DNA from 3 places in the Cytobacillus sp. Bva_UNVM-123 genome. Region 2 is predicted to be linked to each of the others. Evidence: riboswitches for the same ligand, from Rfam matches in the RefSeq annotation. Region 2 holds a riboswitch; each other region holds the start of a gene.

Region 1 (5,798 bases), 490 kb from region 2:
TCGACCTTAATCAGTTTGAAAGAGGTCGATTCTATCGTTGACTTCTGCGAACCGACCTCAATCAAGCCGAACAAGATCGTTTTTCATTAGATTCCCGTGAACCGCCTTCATCCACACTCTTTTGAGAGAATTATTTCCATTGAAAATGATCTAATTCTCAAAATCACATTCTTTCAATGGAATGAGCTTTGTTTTATGTTTGATTTTATAACTAAGCCAAACAATTAAGAACAGTGGTAAGCCGATATAGGCTGCGATAATGCTGTGCCAATCAATTGTTCCATCTGTGAAGGCTTGGAAGTTTTGGCCTAAAATAATAATGATACATAGAATTAATGCGAATAATGGCCCGAATGGGAACCATTTTGCACGATAGGGCAGTTTGTTTAGGTCACCGCCTTGAGCGATATAGGCTCTGCGGAAGCGATAATGACTAATGGCAATACCTAGCCATGTTACAAATCCAGCCATCCCTGAAGCATTTAATAACCAAATATATACTTGACCATCGCCAAAGATCGTCGTTAAAAAGGCAAGGGATCCAACTAATGCTGTAACGATTAGTGCGTTGACAGGTACGCCTCTTTTATCAAGCTTTGCTAAGAATTTCGGTGCGTTTCCATCACGTGCTAAGTCCCAAAGCATTCGGGTTGACGCATACATGCCTGAGTTACCTGCAGATAATACAGCAGTTAAAATAATGGCGTTCATGACGGACGCTGCAAAAGCAAATCCTGCACGTTCGAAAACGAGTGTGAAGGGGCTCACGGAAACAGCTTCACTTAATAGCCGTTCATCTGTATAAGGAATAATCATGCCGATGACAAATATCCCTAAAATGTAAAACAGTAAAATTCGCCAAAATACGGAGTTTATCGCTTTTGGAATTGTTTTTTCAGGATTTTCACTTTCTCCAGCAGCTACCCCGAGTAATTCTGTTCCTTGGAATGAGAAGCCTGCAGCCATAAAGACACCAAGAATGGCAAAGAAGCCTCCATTAAAAGGTGCATCTTCAATAGTGAAGTTCTTAAAGCCAATGGTTTCTCCCCCCATAATGCCAAAAATCATGAAAAATCCAGTAATGATAAAAATAATAACCGTTACAATTTTAATAAGTGCAAACCAAAACTCTGCCTCTCCAAATCCTTTAACAGATAAATAGTTGAAGCCGAACATGAGCAGGAGTGCGAGGCCACTCCAAATAAATGAAGGACTTTCAGGAAACCAAAACTTCATAATTAGCACAACGGCTGCTAGTTCAGCGGCAATAGTAATGGCCCAGTTATACCAATAATTCCAGCCAATCGCAAAGCCAAATCCTGGTTCAACGAATTTCGTTGCATACACTTTGAATGAACCAGCAACTGGCATATATGCGGCCATTTCAGCAAGGCTTGTCATAAGAAAATAGACCATGATTGCTACGGCTGCATAGGCAGCTAAGGCACCTCCTGGTCCAGCTGTATGTACAGCTCCTCCACTTGCTAAAAATATCCCTGTCCCGATCGATCCACCGAGAGAGATCATCATAAGATGACGTGCTTTCAGTGTTCGTTTTAATTGTGTAGGGTTTGATGATGTTGCTGTTTTTGCCAACTTGTACACTCCTTTTGTGTAACACATAATTTATCATTTTGAAGTGAGAGAGCTATTTAGCAATTGTTCTTAAAATGTATCGGAGGCACATTCGTACAAAAAATAAAAACAGCCGTCGAAAAAGATCGACGGCTGTTGAATAGGTCCGTTAAATCCTTCCGAAGATAGCTCTCCACGTGAAAAACGTGACAGTGGTGTTCCTGTTCGAAAACACCCCCAGCAAGGATATACAATGATTTATCCAAGCTTCGGCAGCTTATCCTTTCAAAATCGGAGTCATCAATTTCATTGAATCTCGTCCGCTTTACTCTTATAAGCCGCAGCCTCTACCCCATCGGTGAATGGGAATATTATATTAATATATTGAATTATAGTAAATTATTGGCCAACTTGCAATGGATAAATTTGTCTTATTCGTGCGAAAAAATGTATAAAAAATAGTATTTACAATCCGTAATTACAGGAGTATTATAACTAACAGTTTCATATTTCACATTCAGTGAATGACTGCATGCAACATGTTGCCACAAGTCTTTTGAGTGTAATCACATTCACTGATGGTAGTTTCACTAATTAAATCGCTGAAACCTTTGGTGCGGGGGAACCGAACTTATGGATTATGAATAATCCAAGGGGTGAATCCTATTTAACTTCATTCAGCAATTGCTTCGTGTGGAGAAGGGTGTAAAGTTTTTACTTTACGCTCAGCTGAATAAGGTTTAAGCCTTTGGCAAATGCCTCAGATATGTAAAGATATTCGTAAAAATCTGGGAGGCATAAATACGCTAAGGCAAATTTGATAGGTAGGGCTACTCACAGGTCCGAATCCGACAGCTAACCTCGTAAGCGTTATATGAGAAGGAAGGTGGAACTTGTATGACTTTAAAAAATTAACGTCTACAGGTCTATTTGCTAATGGCTTGAAGGCGTTTTTTTGATCCATGAATTGGGGCTTTTATGTTTTTTAGTTATCTATTTCGCCGATCGTGTCGTTTAAACAAGTGTGAACGCCAAGTTTTTCTAAGTGGAATTGACCTAGGCATTTAAAGTCAAACTAAGTTTTACTACATTATTTTTTAAGAGGGTGAATAGCATTGTTGTCTTCTATCAAACGTTTATTAATCGGACGTCCATTAAAATCAACGGAATTAGGCGAGCAGAAACTTAATAAAAAGAAGGCATTAGCAATACTTTCTTCTGATGCTTTATCCTCTGTAGCCTATGGTCCAGAACAAATTTTGATTGTGCTAGTAACAGTTAGTACAACAGCATTTTGGTATTCTATTCCGATCGCAGTTGGTGTACTCATTTTGTTAACCGCTTTAATTTTATCCTATCGGCAAATTGTTTTTGCTTATCCACACGGCGGCGGAGCTTATATCGTATCGAAAAATAATTTAGGCACTAATGCAGGCTTAATCGCTGGGGGCTCACTTTTAGTAGATTATATTTTAACGGTGGCAGTTAGTGTATCAGCTGGTACAGATGCCATTACATCTGCCTTTCCGATTTTACACGATTATAATGTAGGCATTGCCATTATCTTTGTCTTTATCATTACAATTTTAAATTTAAGAGGAGTTACGGAGTCAGCTTCAATACTAGCTTATCCAGTATATTTATTTGTCATAACATTATTTATTTTAATCGGAGTAGGGCTTTATCGGATTATGACAGGCCAAGTTTCTCCTGAATTGCATACTTCTATCGGAACACCAGTGGCAGGAATAAGCTTATTCATTTTACTAAGAGCATTTGCTTCAGGAAGCTCTGCATTAACAGGAGTAGAAGCTATCTCCAATGCGATTCCGAATTTCAAAAATCCTGCTCCTAATAATGCAGCTAAAACATTAATTGCGATGGGAACTTTGTTATGTATTTTATTTTCTGGAATTGTATTTTTAGCTTATTATTACGGCATTGCGCCAAGTGAAAAAGTAACCGTCGTTTCACAAATCGCAGAGGGCGTATTCGGTAGGAATACCATGTATTACTTCATTCAAGGTACAACCGCATTAATCTTAATTCTTGCGGCTAATACGGGCTATACAGCTTTTCCAATGCTTGCCGTTAACCTTGCTAATGATAAATTTATTCCGAGAATGTTTAAGATTCGAGGGGATCGTTTAGGCTATTCGAATGGAATTATCATTCTGGGCCTTTTCTCCATTTTGTTAATTATTGCTTTTGAAGGAAGGACGGAACAGCTTATTCCCCTATATGCAGTAGGGGTGTTTATCCCGTTTACCTTATCGCAAACAGGAATGATGGTAAAATGGATTCGAGAAAAACCAGCTGGATGGATACCAAAGCTTATCGTGAACACAATTGGTGCATTCATAAGCTTCACAGTGACAATTATCTTCTTTATTACGAAGTTTACGCATGTATGGCCAGTACTCATCTTTTTGCCAATAATTATTTATTTGTTTCATAGAATACGTAAACATTATGAAGCAGTAGGCGAACAGTTGCGTCTGACAACAAGTGAACAATGTGAACCGATTGAAGGAAATGTCATTATCGTGCCTGTAGCAGGCATTACCCATGTAGTAGAAAACTCGTTAAGTTATGCGAAATCTTTATCTGCTTATCAAATTATTGCTGTTTATGTTGCATTTGATCGAGAAGAGGAAAGAAAGTTTGCAGAGAAGTGGAAAAAGTGGCAGCCAGATATAAGACTCGTTACGTTGCATTCACAGTATCGTAGTATTATTCAACCATTAACTAAATTCGTGGATACGGTTGAACATAAAGCAAACGAAGCGAATTATAAAGTAACGGTCGTGATTCCACAATTTATACCAAAAAAGGGCTGGCATAATATTTTACACAACCAATCAAGCTTATTAATACGCACATTTTTGCTATATCGAAGAAATGTCGTGATTACGACAGTACCGTATCATCTTAAGAAATAACATGTTACGATTGCCTGTAGGATATGTGAGTAGAATGATGTTCTATCATTAGGAACAGCTTCTGCTCGTGTGTCCTTCAGGCTTTTTTGGTATGAAGGGAAGGATATTCATACAGTAACAAGAATTAGTAATATGTAAACTAGTTTGTAATCTTACTTTGAGATGTGTGGAGGACATAATGAAAACAGTTGAAAATGAACGAAATGTCAAGGTTCGTACAGGTCAATTAGATGATGCTGAATCGATCTTACGTATTCAGCGAGAGGTTATTTCAGAAAATGATTTTTTGATTTCAGAGCCAGAAGAATTTACTAATACGGTCGAGCAGCAAATTGATTGGTTGAAAAATATTATTGCTAATGATAGAGAAACAATCATTGTAGCTGAAATAAACAGTAAAGGGATCGGTTGGATCGTATTTCAATCCCATACTCGTAAAAGATTATCACATACGGGCTCATTCGGGGTCATGATCGATAAGGAATATAGAGGATTAGGGATGGGTAAATTGCTTATTCATGCACTACAGGAGTGGGCAGAAAAGAATCCTTTAATTGAAAAGGTAAGTTTAGGCGTTTTCTCAACTAACCATAGAGCGATCGCATTATATAAGAGTCTTGGATTTGTTGAAGAAGGCCGAAAAGTGAATGAAATCAAAATGAATGACAATGAATATGTTGATGATGTTTTAATGTATAAGCTTGTTTAACGATCTTTAGAAAAATAAATTCATAGAGACGAAGTGAATTGGTCTTTTTCTACTTTATTGTGCTTTAGGAGGAATAATAATGGAAATTGAAAAACTGAAACAGGTTATTACTGAATTGCCGGAGGAAGAAGCAAAATCTTTGTTGTTTCATTTCCTTCTTAACGTTCAATTATTGTCTGAAAAACAATACTCAGAAGCAGAATTTATCACTAAAGTTAAAGAAATGTCCAAAATGGTTTTTGAACTATCAGATAAACGAAAAGTGATTGAAGATAAACATACGTATAAAATGATTCATATTTTATTTGGAGCTTCTCCCGCGGGAAGTTTAAAAGTAGCGCTGAAAGAATTGGGCGTTAATCATGAGGAAGCGGTGATCTCGTTTTGGGACATTTTTTCCGTAGGTCCTATTTGGCAGCTGCATAAGAAAAGTGGTATGGAGGAAAGATTTGCTTGGAAGAAAAATAGCATGAATGATGAGTTTGACGAACTGGATGAATACATGAAAGGCTTTAGGAAAACAGTTGATCAAATCGAAAAGATTCCAGAAGATGTACCTGTTACGATATGGG
Region 2 (5,798 bases):
ATTAGCAGCAGCACAGGCGAAGGTAAATGTTATCGCATTAATTCCAATTGTAGAAAATTCCCCTGATAATACGTCCGTACTTCCAAGTGAAATTATCCGTTATAAAAACGGGCATACGGTACAAGTAGGAAACACAGATGCAGAAGGGCGTCTTATTTTGGCTGATGCATTAATTCGCGCAGGGGATTTGAAAGCGCAGTATGTTGTTGATATTGCAACTTTGACAGGAGCGATCGTGAATGCCCTTGGTTCGAAAATAGCGGGTGTGTTTGGAGATGAGCAGCTATCATCCGAAATGAAGCGAATTGGCAAAGAAAACGGAGATTTTATTTGGCCAATGCCATTAGTCGATGAATATGAAACATATTTAAATAGTGATTATGCCGACTTTAACAATATTAGTTCTAGAGGTGAAGCAGGGTCTATTACAGCTGGATTATTCCTTCGTCGCTTTGTACCAAAATCATGTAGATGGCTGCATGTCGATATGGCTGGAGTCATGCAAAGTCCTGAGACGGGCTATTATCCAAAATCAGCAACAGGCTTTGGTGCTAGATTGCTAGCTGATTTTACCGTTCACATATCAAAGTAATATATCTGAAATAGAGAAGCCAATATGAGCTTTCCAAATCTCATATTGGCTTCTTCATTTTGTTATTATGATAGTATGCTCTCCTTGTCAAATCCATTATTAATCTTTTGGTCCACACCATCAGGGTCAACAAAATTTGTACATGAAAATCCTGTTGACGTGACGATGCAAGCCCCAAAATTTCTTGAGCCCCCTCCAGATGGTTCTTTTATAGCTGATTTTGGAGAAATGGATAAAGAATTACCAAAATTAACGACTCCGCCGGAAACTTGCTGGATTTGTATTTCTTTAAAATTTGAGGTCATCGTACACATACACCCTTTTCTAATAAATATCTTTCATTCATTAATATATTCTTCATGTATGTTTTTGAAACTTGCTTCCTTTTAAGTGACAAAAGAAGAGTTTAATAATAAATTATGTTAATATTATATAGAGTGTGGAAAATGACTAAATGGTTTTTAGATAAATGAATTTTCCCGACCACTTTTTTGGGGGAGATATTTGATGAACAAAGAAGGAATGGTTTCATCACATAATGCTGGCAAAGCTGTAAGTGTAAGCGAGCATAGTATGCCAAGCTTAGTTACAGATTTGAAGTCATTATTAAAACTAAATGTTTTAATTGCAAATGTACTGCCTGTTTTTACTGGCTTTTGGTTGGCTCTTTATTTTACTGGTGTATCTTTTAGTGCACACTGGGCTCTTTTTTTTCTGACGATGCTAGGAAGTACGTTTGTTATGGCAGGGGCACTAGTTATTAACAATTGGTATGATGTTGATATTGACACAATTATGGATAGGACGAAAAACCGTCCAACTGTAACAGGTCATATATCTTTGAGGACGGTATTAATATTAGGGTTTTCTTTATCAATCCTTGGGTTTATTTTCCTTTTTTTTACGACGATTGAAGCAACTGTATACGCTTTCATAGGTTGGTTCACATATGTTGTGCTATATACGATGTGGTCAAAACGCAAGTATACACTTAACACGGTCATTGGTAGTGTTTCAGGCGCAGTTTCACCTTTAATTGGATGGACCGCGATTACCAGTGGTTTTCAATTAGTGCCAATCGTGCTATTTATGATTTTATTTATTTTTCAAATGCCCCATACGTTTGCAATTGCCATTAGAAAGCATGATGAATACAAGGCTGCAGGTGTAGCGATGCTTCCTGTCGTCTATGGTTTTGAGATGACAAAACGGCAAATTTTAGTATATGTCGCTTGTTTGCTTCCGTTGCCATTTTTCATAGGAGTACTCGGTACAACTTTTCTTGTCATTGCCACTTTGTTAAATGTAGGTTGGATTGTTCTAAGTATAAATGGATTTTTTGCAAAAGATGATGAAAAATGGGCAAGGTGGATGTTTCTTTATTCTGTAAATTATATTGCCATATTATTTATATTGATGGTGCTCGTGACTTTTTAATTAAATAAGTTTCCTTGCTTTAAGCTTATTGTTGTCAGGATGTTTCATTTTATTTGATTGTCCTTCTTCATGTTTGTGAGGTTGACAGATATTTTTTGTTGTTGTAGACTACATGTAACAATTTAATAAGACCTCACTTTTTACTAGTGAGGTAGAGGCGCGGTATTTAACAGTCTTTCGTGGAGCTTGAGAAGCTTTGATACGTTAGAGAAGGAAATATCGCCGAAGCTTGTAATATTCTCAGTATTGCTTGCTGGGTCTGCAGTGAATAATTGCAGGACTGTCTCAATAAACTTCCCGGTTTATTGAGTTGTGCTATCTCATGGAGGGAAAGTTGAGGACTTCTGGGCATCTATATATTTCGAGACCTGAGTTTACCTCAGGTCTCTTTTTATTTTGTAAATTGCCGGAATATAATATTAATTTCGTGCATGTTTGCCCTGATTTTCTAAGCTTGCTTAGGTCCATCATTCTACTTATATGACAAGTGGTTGTCATACCTTATTGAGTGGAAAAATATATTTAATTAACATATTTAAAGGGGAGAATTCGTAATGAGACAAAAACTATCAATTTTATTAACATTATCATTATCTATGATTCTGCTATTAGCTGGATGTGGTACAAGCAAATCAGAAAAAACATCAGGAAGCGGAGAGACAGAGAAAGATACTTTTAAGGTTGGAATGGAAGCTGGATATGCACCTTTTAACTGGACCCAAATGAATGATTCAAATGGCGGAGTGAAAATTGATGGCAATGCTGAATATGCCGGCGGTTATGATGTAGAGATAGCAAAGAAAATTGCTGAAGGATTAGGAAAAGAATTAGTGATCGTGAAAACGGAATGGGACGGCCTTGTACCTGCATTAACTTCAGGGAAAATTGATGCCATTATTGCAGGGATGTCACCAACAGATGAGCGTAAACAAACAATTGATTTCTCAGAGAACTATTACACTTCTCATTTTGTTATGGTTGTAAAAAAAGGTGGACCTTATGAAGGTGCAACCTCTATCCAAGACTTCAATGGTGCAAAAGTAACCGGACAGTTAAATACCTCTCACTATGCAGTTATCGATCAAATAGAAGGTGTAAAGAAACAGCCTGCTATGGATAATTTCCCTGCCATGCGTGTAGCACTTGAATCAGGAATGATTGATGGATATGTGTCAGAGCGTCCTGAAGGAATTAGTGCATCTTCAGCTAATCAAAATTTTACCATGATTGAATTTGCTGATGGCTTTAAAGCAGATGAGGCAGATACAGCAGTTGCTGTTGGACTTATTAAAGGCAGTGAATTAACGGAGAAAATTAATGAAATCTTATCAGGTATCTCTGAAGAAGAGCGTCAAACCATCATGGACACTGCAATAAAAAATCAACCAGCAGCAGAATAATGATGAGATTGATACCGGCTGCATCTAATGGCAGTCGGTTTTTAGATTTAAATCAGAGTCCGAGGCGCTTCAGCATTTCTATTTGTCTAGCTTCAGCGCCTAGCCCCTCGAGGTCATAAGCCAATCCGTTAAGAAGGTTAAAGAACAACCTTCATAGCGGCTTGTCTTATGCTTGTCGGGGCTGCCCAAGGCGCTTCAGCATTTCTATTTAGGGGGGAAAGTATGAGTTTAGAGTATATTTTAACGATGGTTGCAAACAATTGGCCGATGTTCCTTCGGGGAGCAGGGATGACACTTTTTGTCGCGATTATAGGAACAATTATTGGAGCCATTATCGGCTTATTGGCTGGAGTGATTCGTACGATTCCCGTGCCAGAACGAAGAGTAAAACGAATATTTTTAAAAGTGGTTAATGCTATTTTATCTATTTATATCGAATTTTTCCGAGGAACACCGATGATTGTGCAAGCAATGGTTATTTATTATGGCTCTGCCTTAGCTTTTGGCATTGATATGGATCGTACGTTTGCAGCAATCGTGATTGTCTCCATTAATACTGGAGCATACATGGCAGAAATCGTTCGCGGTGGTGTTATTTCGATTGATAAGGGTCAATTTGAAGCGGCTCAAGCCATTGGAATGAATCACGTTCAAACGATGCTGAATGTCGTATTGCCGCAAGTTATCCGCAATATATTACCTGCGACAGGAAATCAGTTTATTATTAATATAAAGGATACATCTGTGCTGAATGTTATTGGTGTAACGGAATTATATTTCCAAACAAAGACCGTTGCAGGCATTAGCTTTAAATATTTTGAACCATTCTTTGTTGCGTGTATTTTGTACTTCGTGATGACATTTAGTGTGACATTAATTTTACGTTATTTTGAAAGAAAATTAGATGGACCAGAAAATTATAGCATGAAAGAACAAAAGTCTCTTTAACTTTGCAATGGATTTTTAGTGAAGGCTGTTTTCGTAAAGTTTGTTGGTTTTTAGTGCAATTTTTGTTTAATTATCTGAGTTGTTTGGAGCGGAGGGTACTTGACTCCTCGAAAATGCATTCGCATTTCCTTCGTGCGATGTTCATTCAAGGATGTTTATTCAATGTCCTTCGGGAATGGAGGGAAGCGTGAGACCCCACAGGCGCAAGCGCCGAGGAGGCTCACGTCCCTCCCCGCGGAAAGCAAGCGCCCGTAGCGGAAATCAACGGGCAAAATTTAAATGCAAAAACAACAATATATGCGAAAAGAACATTAGTCAAAAGTGCAAAGGTAAGTATGATTAGCAGAAGGAGGAGCACATTGGAAAAAGTAATCGATATTCAGCATTTAAGCAAATCCTTTGGAACGCATGAAGTATTAAAAGATATAGATTTTTCAGTAAATAAAGGCGAGGTTGTATGCATTATCGGCTCATCAGGATCTGGTAAATCTACTCTTCTTCGTTGTATAAATCTATTAGAAAAACCAAGTGGCGGTCAAATTATTTATCATGGCGAAAACATTTTGGATGATAAGCATGATATTTATGAGTATCGAACAAAGCTAGGAATGGTATTTCAACAGTTTAATTTATTTAATAATCATGATGTTTTGAGCAATTGTATTGTTGGACAAATAAAAGTATTAAAGCGTTCGAAACAAGAGGCTGAAAAGGTAGCGATGAAATATTTGAAGATTGTCGGAATGGAGAAATATGTGAATGCAAAGCCGAAGCAATTATCAGGCGGTCAAAAACAACGAGTTGCTATCGCTCGCGCCCTTTCGATGGAACCAGATGTTATGTTGTTTGATGAGCCAACCTCAGCTCTTGATCCCGAAATGGTAGGAGAAGTGCTCAAGGTCATGGCAGAGCTGGCTGAAAGTGGGTTAACGATGTTAATTGTAACGCACGAAATGGGCTTTGCAAAGGAAGTATCTGATCGGGTTGTCTTTATGGATAAAGGGGTTATTGCTGAAGAAGGGACACCTGAACAAATATTTAATCATCCAACACAGGAACGAACGAGGGAATTTTTGAAGCGAACATTAACACATCACTAATGAATGAAGAGTCAGTTTTCTTCAGTATTCTTTACTGGAGGAGACTGACTTTCTTTATGATTAAGCTGGCTGAAAAGGGTATTTTATGTTCAGTATTGAATAAATACCTATATTAACGTTGGAAGGTGGGAGAAGGAATAATGACATTAAAGTTTCAGAAGAGGGAAGAATGGTTTAAGTTTAGCGATAATCAGGGAAACTTGATTAAACGTAAAACGGAGATTCGAATTTGCCCAGTGACAGGGGAGACGTCGCGAATTGTGTTTGATGGGGGTCTGGCTCCCAAAGCACCAGATTATACGAAGATAGCGGAGGAAACAG
Region 3 (5,798 bases), 2.6 Mb from region 2:
AGCAATGTACAGACCATAAATAGCATGAAATAATAAAGGCAAAAAAATGATAAATATTTCTAAGATAATTTTGAATGGAAGATTTTCCATAAAGCCTACCGCTTTATTAAATGACTCTTCTCCCCCTGTTGCAAAATGATTGATTACAAGGTGTTGAATTAAAAAAATCCCTACCGGAATAACACCAAGCAATGAATGCAATTTGCGATTGAAAAACTCTCGATTACCCGCCATGATTTACCCCCCTATTTTTTGAAAAAGGCATTAAGGATTAGCTGTCCATTAATGAAGAACAAATATGTATGCGAACAGTCAACCTTAACTTAGCAAAAAAGTTGATCACTTTCTTACAATTATGTGACATGTTCATTTTACCCCCAACATGTTGGAGCGTCAAGGAAACGATTACATTAAATAATCTTCATAAAAAATTTTTTCATAGTATATTACTATTACATTTTTTCGAAGCAAAGTAATAACAACACGAAATTATTCTAAAGCAATGAATATATTAAAATAACATTTTTTTCATGTTACGAAAACACTTCTTTTTCATTATCACATAACTAATTCTTCTCAAAATTGTATATAATAGAAGAACAATAGAAAGAGGGGAATAAAGGTTGAGCGAAACGACAGCAGAAATCATTTTAACAGATAACAAGGACGAAACCATTTCAACTTTCGGCTATGAACTAATTCGTGAAGTTTTATTACTTGAATTACTTGGAGATGATGCACCTGAGATTTTATATTGGGCTGGAAAAAAACTTGCCCGTAAATTTCCTCAAGATACGATAGAAATGACAATTGATTTTTTTCAGCAAGCATCTTGGGGAAGTCTTACCTTAAATAAACAAACAAAAAATGAAATGGAATTAGAGTTATTTAGCCCTTTAATAAAGGAGCGTTGTGAACAAAATAAAAATTGCACCTTTCAGCTAGAAGCAGGCTTTATTGCACAACAAATCGAAAATCAAAAAGGTGTGATTTGTGAAGCCTTTGAGCATCCGAAAAAGAAAAAAGGAAAAGTGCAGTTCACTGTAAAATGGGATAATAAAGATACGATAACGTCTGAGTAATGTTCTATTATCCGAATAAAAAGCTTTCAAAATTCTTCTTTTGAAAGCTTTTCTTCATTTCTATATAAGGAAGCGATAAAGTGTCACGCTTCCACTTGTAGCTTTGCTAGTTCAAAAGCATCATGTAGCGATTTAACTGCCTGAATCATTTTTTCTTGTTCAATTACAGTAGAAACTTTAATTTCGGAAGTACTTACCATCTTTACGGAAATATGATGGGCAGCTAATACGGCGAACATTTCAGCTGCAACCCCTGGATTCGAAACCATTCCCGAACCAACAATCGAAACTTTCGCAAGCTTTGATTCAGTTTCAATTTGTTCATAGTTTAATTTATGCTTGCTGTTTTCCAATACTTTCACTGTTGCATCAAGATCTTCATTTTTGATTGAAAAAGAAAGATTCGTTGTTTGTTCGGCTGTAGTACTTTGAATGATAATGTCTACATTAATTTGATTTTTCGCAAGCTCTGAAAAGATAACCGAAAGGCCTGTTAATGAATCAGGCAGGCCTAGAACAGTCACTCTCGTTATATCGCTTTCGAAAGCTACTCCACGCACAACTAAATTTTGTTCCACCTTTACTTCCTCCTCAATTATCGTTCCAGACTCTTTTTCTATACTGGAACGAACCTCTAACTGGATATGATAGTTTTTAGCAAACTCAACAGCTCTCGGATGAAGAACTCCTGCACCTAAATGAGCAAGCTCAAGCATTTCATCATATGAAACTGCCAAAAGTTTTCTAGCATCCTTTACATATCGTGGGTCAGTCGTGTATACGCCAGTAACATCTGTATAAATTTCACATTTCTCAGCTTTTAAGGCTGCTGCTAAAGCAACGGCTGTTGTATCAGAGCCGCCGCGTCCTAATGTGGAGATGGAACCGTCCTCAGTAATTCCTTGAAAACCGGCAACAACAACAATTTTTCCATCATTCAATTCTCTTGTTACTCTGTTTGTATCAACAGCAATAATTCTTGCGTTACCGTGGACTGGTTCTGTCTTGATTCCTGCCTGCCAGCCAGTTAGAGAAACAGCCGGATAGCCTTTTTCAGTTAACGCCATCGCTAATAAGGAAATGGTTATTTGTTCACCTGTAGTTAATAGCATGTCCATTTCACGTTTGCTCGGATTTGCAGAAATTCCTTTTGCTAAATCAACAAGTTGATCTGTCGATTTTCCCATTGCTGAGACAACAACAATTACATCATTTCCTTTATCTTTCTCCTCCATAATTCGCTTTGCAACATTTTGAATTTTTTCTGCATTTCCTACAGAGGTTCCCCCATATTTCTGAACAATTAATGCCACAGTTTCCCTTCTTTCTAAATGATTTATCAATGAGGAAAGATTCCTGTACAACAAAAAAACAGCAATGAGGCTATCTCATTGCTGTGCTTAAAAACGTATTAAAAATACGCACACAGTGAGATAGCTCTCCAAGACAGTGTTTTGTCTTGACAATCCTACATTTATTAAATGCAAGACCAGCAAAGAAAGTGATGAGACTTTCCCCACTTCGGCAAACTTTCCCTTTCAAAGCTTTTCATTGAAGCTCATTCTTCTCCAAGCTTTTACTATTGAAGTTTGCACCTCTACCTTCACTTTTAGATCGGAAGTCCAAAATAGGATGGACAACACTTTATTTCTCTAAAGTGTATTTAATTTTCAGCAATTATAGCATATTGTTATTTTTCCAACAATACTATTCTTGCAATTTTTTAATTAATGCATCCGCAACTCTTTCAGGCAGTCCAATATCCCTAAACTCCTGAAGCGTGGCCTCTTTCATTTTCTTGACGGAGCCAAAAGTTTTTAGCAATTGTTTTTTCCGCTTTTCACCAATCCCAGAGATATCATCAAGAACAGACTGAAAAGCATTTTTTCCACGCAGCTCACGGTGGAAAGTAATGGCAAAGCGGTGAACCTCATCTTGAATTCTTTGTAGTAGATAGAACTCTTGGCTATTCCGGGCAAGCTGAATGATTTCTAAAGGGTTTCCATATAATAGCTGTGATGTGCGGTGCTTTTCATCCTTAACGAGTCCAGAAATGGGGATATCGAGATTTAATTCATTTTCAAGCACATCTCGGACCGCCTCTACATGTCCCTTTCCGCCATCAATAATAATGAGATCAGCAAGTGGCAAATCTTCTTTAAGAACACGTGTATATCTTCTTCGCACAACTTCCCTCATTGAATCATAATCATCAGGACCTTGAACAGACTTAATTTTATACTTCCGGTACTCTTTTCTTTCGGCCTTTCCATCAATAAAGACAACCATTGCTGATACTGGATCTGTTCCTTGTATATTAGAATTATCGAAAGCTTCAATCCGGTGAGGGGTATAAATTCCCATCTGTTTCCCTAAATTTTCAACTGCCTTAATCGTTCGCTCCTCATCTCGTTCAATAAGAGAAAACTTCTCTTGCAAAGCAATTTTCGCATTTTTCGTTGCAAGCTGAACGAGATCCTTTTTCTGACCACGCTGAGGCTTTAACACTTTTACTTTTAAAAGCTCCTCTGCCATTTCAGCACTTATTGAATTTGGCACGAGGATTTCGCGTGGCTTAAAATGGTTTGTTTTCGTATAGAATTGACCTAAGAACGTTAGCATTTCCTCATCCGGTTCATTATAGATTGGAAAAATAGATACATCCCGTTCAATTAGTTTACCTTGCCTAATAAAGAAAACTTGAACACACATCCATCCTTTATCAAACGCAAACCCGAACACATCTCGATCTGTAAAGTCGGTTGTCGTAATTTTTTGTTTTTCCATTGTCGTTTCTATATGGGCTATTTTATCGCGGTATTCTTTTGCTCTTTCAAAATCAAGTTCCTCAGCTGCTGCTGTCATTTTTTCTACTAGTTCTTTTTTTATATCTTTATATCCACCATTAAGAAAGTGAATGATCTCATCGATATTTTTTTTATATACATCTTCACTTACATCTTGAATACAAGGTCCAAGACATTGACCTAAATGATAATATAGACATGCTCGACTTGGTAAATTTGTACATTTCCTTAATGGGTACATACGGTCTAGTAGTTTTTTTGTTTCATTTGCTGCTTGTACATTTGGATACGGACCGAAATATTTTCCTTTATCTTTCTTTACTTTTCTTGTTGTAATAAGACGCGGATGTCTTTCAGCTGTTATTTTAATAAACGGGTAACTTTTATCATCCTTCAGCATGACATTATATTTCGGATCGTGCTTTTTAATTAAATTCATTTCAAGAATCAATGCTTCCATATTGGAGGAAGTGACAATATATTCAAAGTCTTCAATTTCATTTACTAGCCTTAATGTTTTTCCATCATGTGAGCCGGTAAAATAAGACCTAACCCTATTTTTTAAAATTTTTGCCTTCCCAACATAAATAATGGTTCCTTGTCGATCCTTCATTAAATAACAGCCAGGTTGGTCCGGCAAAAGAAGAAGTTTATTTTTAATTATATCGTTCATTAATCGTTCACCTCCGTGCCTCAGCCTTTTGTTGTCTAGTTAAGCCCGAGCTTAAAATCTTACTATATTCCATCTTTAAAGGAAAGCACAACCAGCTCGCCTTATGCTTGAGGCCCACAAGATGTGGGTCATGCAGACGTTGCCACAGGACGTGGTGATTTTAGTCTGCGTTCCTTTCTGAGCGAGCCGCCTCAGCATTTATTTATCCAGCTGCAGCGCCTAGGGGCTCGAGGTCTTAAGTCAATCTGTCAAGAAGGCTAAAGTACAGCCTTCTCGCCAGCTCGCCTTAAGCTTGTCGCCCCTGAGCGAGCCGCCTCAGCATTTAATATGATCATACAAAAATCCTCGGCCTAAATAAAGCCGAGGATTTAATAAATGAAAAAAAATTATTTATACATGTTTTGATAGCAATTCCATAAGGGCTTCTTTAGGTTGGAAGCCAACAGTTTTGTCAACAACCTCACCATCTTTAAGTACGAGTAAAGTAGGAATGCTCATAACTCCAAATTTGCCTGCTGATTCTTGGTTTTCATCGACATCAACTTTAACGATTTTCACTTTCTCTCCAAGTTCAACATCTAAATCCTCTAGTACGGGAGCGATCATTTTACAAGGACCACACCATGGAGCCCAAAAATCTACAAGAACAACCCCTGAATCAGTTTCAGTTGCAAATGTTTGATCTGTAGCGTGTGTTATAGCCATAATATATGCCTCCTAATAGTTCACTAAAATATATAACGACAGTATAGCATCGTTTATTTATTGTTGCTATTATTTTGCTTCATTTGTAATTTCCCCCGTAAACCCTACAACTATTCTTTTGCAACCTTATAAAATGAGCGGCTATACTCAGCCGCTCACATGTTATTATGCATTTACTTTCAATTTTTTAAATTCTTCTATTAGTAAAGGTACTACTTCAAATAAGTCGCCAACAATTCCGTAATCAGCCACATTGAAAATATTAGCTTCTGGATCTTTATTAATTGCCACAATTACTTTAGAATTCGACATTCCGGCAAGATGCTGAATTGCACCTGAAATGCCACATGCAATATAAAGATCTGGTGTAACGACCTTACCAGTTTGACCAATCTGCAATGAATAATCGCAATAATCTGCGTCACAAGCACCACGCGAAGCACCTACTGCTCCATTTAATACTTTCGCAAGCTCTTTCAACGGTTCAAAGCCTTCTTCACTCTTTACTCCACGACCACCTGCAATGACAAC

Evidence for each region. Region 2 has a riboswitch for lysine ahead of KDN24_RS05145 (transporter substrate-binding domain-containing protein). Riboswitches for the same ligand answer to the same signal wherever they lie in the genome.
Region 1: it holds a riboswitch for lysine, as region 2 does, so the genes downstream of both, KDN24_RS02875 (amino acid permease) here and KDN24_RS05145 (transporter substrate-binding domain-containing protein) in region 2, are expected to answer to the same signal.
Region 3: it holds a riboswitch for lysine, as region 2 does, so the genes downstream of both, KDN24_RS18720 (aspartate kinase) here and KDN24_RS05145 (transporter substrate-binding domain-containing protein) in region 2, are expected to answer to the same signal.

The regions. Positions count from the first base shown of each region.
Region 1 covers NZ_CM177772.1:565,453-571,250, forward strand. The annotation lists gene KDN24_RS02875 (amino acid permease) at 151-1,596, opposite strand; lysine riboswitch at 1,754-1,933, opposite strand; cyclic di-AMP (ydaO/yuaA leader) riboswitch at 2,166-2,461, shown strand; gene kimA (potassium transporter KimA) at 2,691-4,517, shown strand; gene KDN24_RS02885 (GNAT family N-acetyltransferase) at 4,696-5,226, shown strand; gene KDN24_RS02890 (DUF1835 domain-containing protein) at 5,306-5,798, shown strand, end outside.
Region 2 covers NZ_CM177772.1:1,059,044-1,064,841, forward strand. The annotation lists gene KDN24_RS05130 (leucyl aminopeptidase family protein) at 1-592, shown strand, start outside; gene KDN24_RS05135 (spore germination protein) at 658-897, opposite strand; gene cyoE (heme o synthase) at 1,100-2,029, shown strand; lysine riboswitch at 2,174-2,355, shown strand; gene KDN24_RS05145 (transporter substrate-binding domain-containing protein) at 2,584-3,429, shown strand; gene KDN24_RS05150 (amino acid ABC transporter permease) at 3,652-4,377, shown strand; gene KDN24_RS05155 (amino acid ABC transporter ATP-binding protein) at 4,737-5,477, shown strand; gene KDN24_RS05160 (hypothetical protein) at 5,618-5,798, shown strand, end outside.
Region 3 covers NZ_CM177772.1:3,650,582-3,656,379, forward strand. The annotation lists gene KDN24_RS18710 (succinate dehydrogenase cytochrome b558 subunit) at 1-234, opposite strand, end outside; gene KDN24_RS18715 (YslB family protein) at 624-1,082, shown strand; gene KDN24_RS18720 (aspartate kinase) at 1,166-2,395, opposite strand; lysine riboswitch at 2,509-2,690, opposite strand; gene uvrC (excinuclease ABC subunit UvrC) at 2,790-4,562, opposite strand; gene trxA (thioredoxin) at 4,953-5,267, opposite strand; gene KDN24_RS18735 (electron transfer flavoprotein subunit alpha/FixB family protein) at 5,433-5,798, opposite strand, start outside.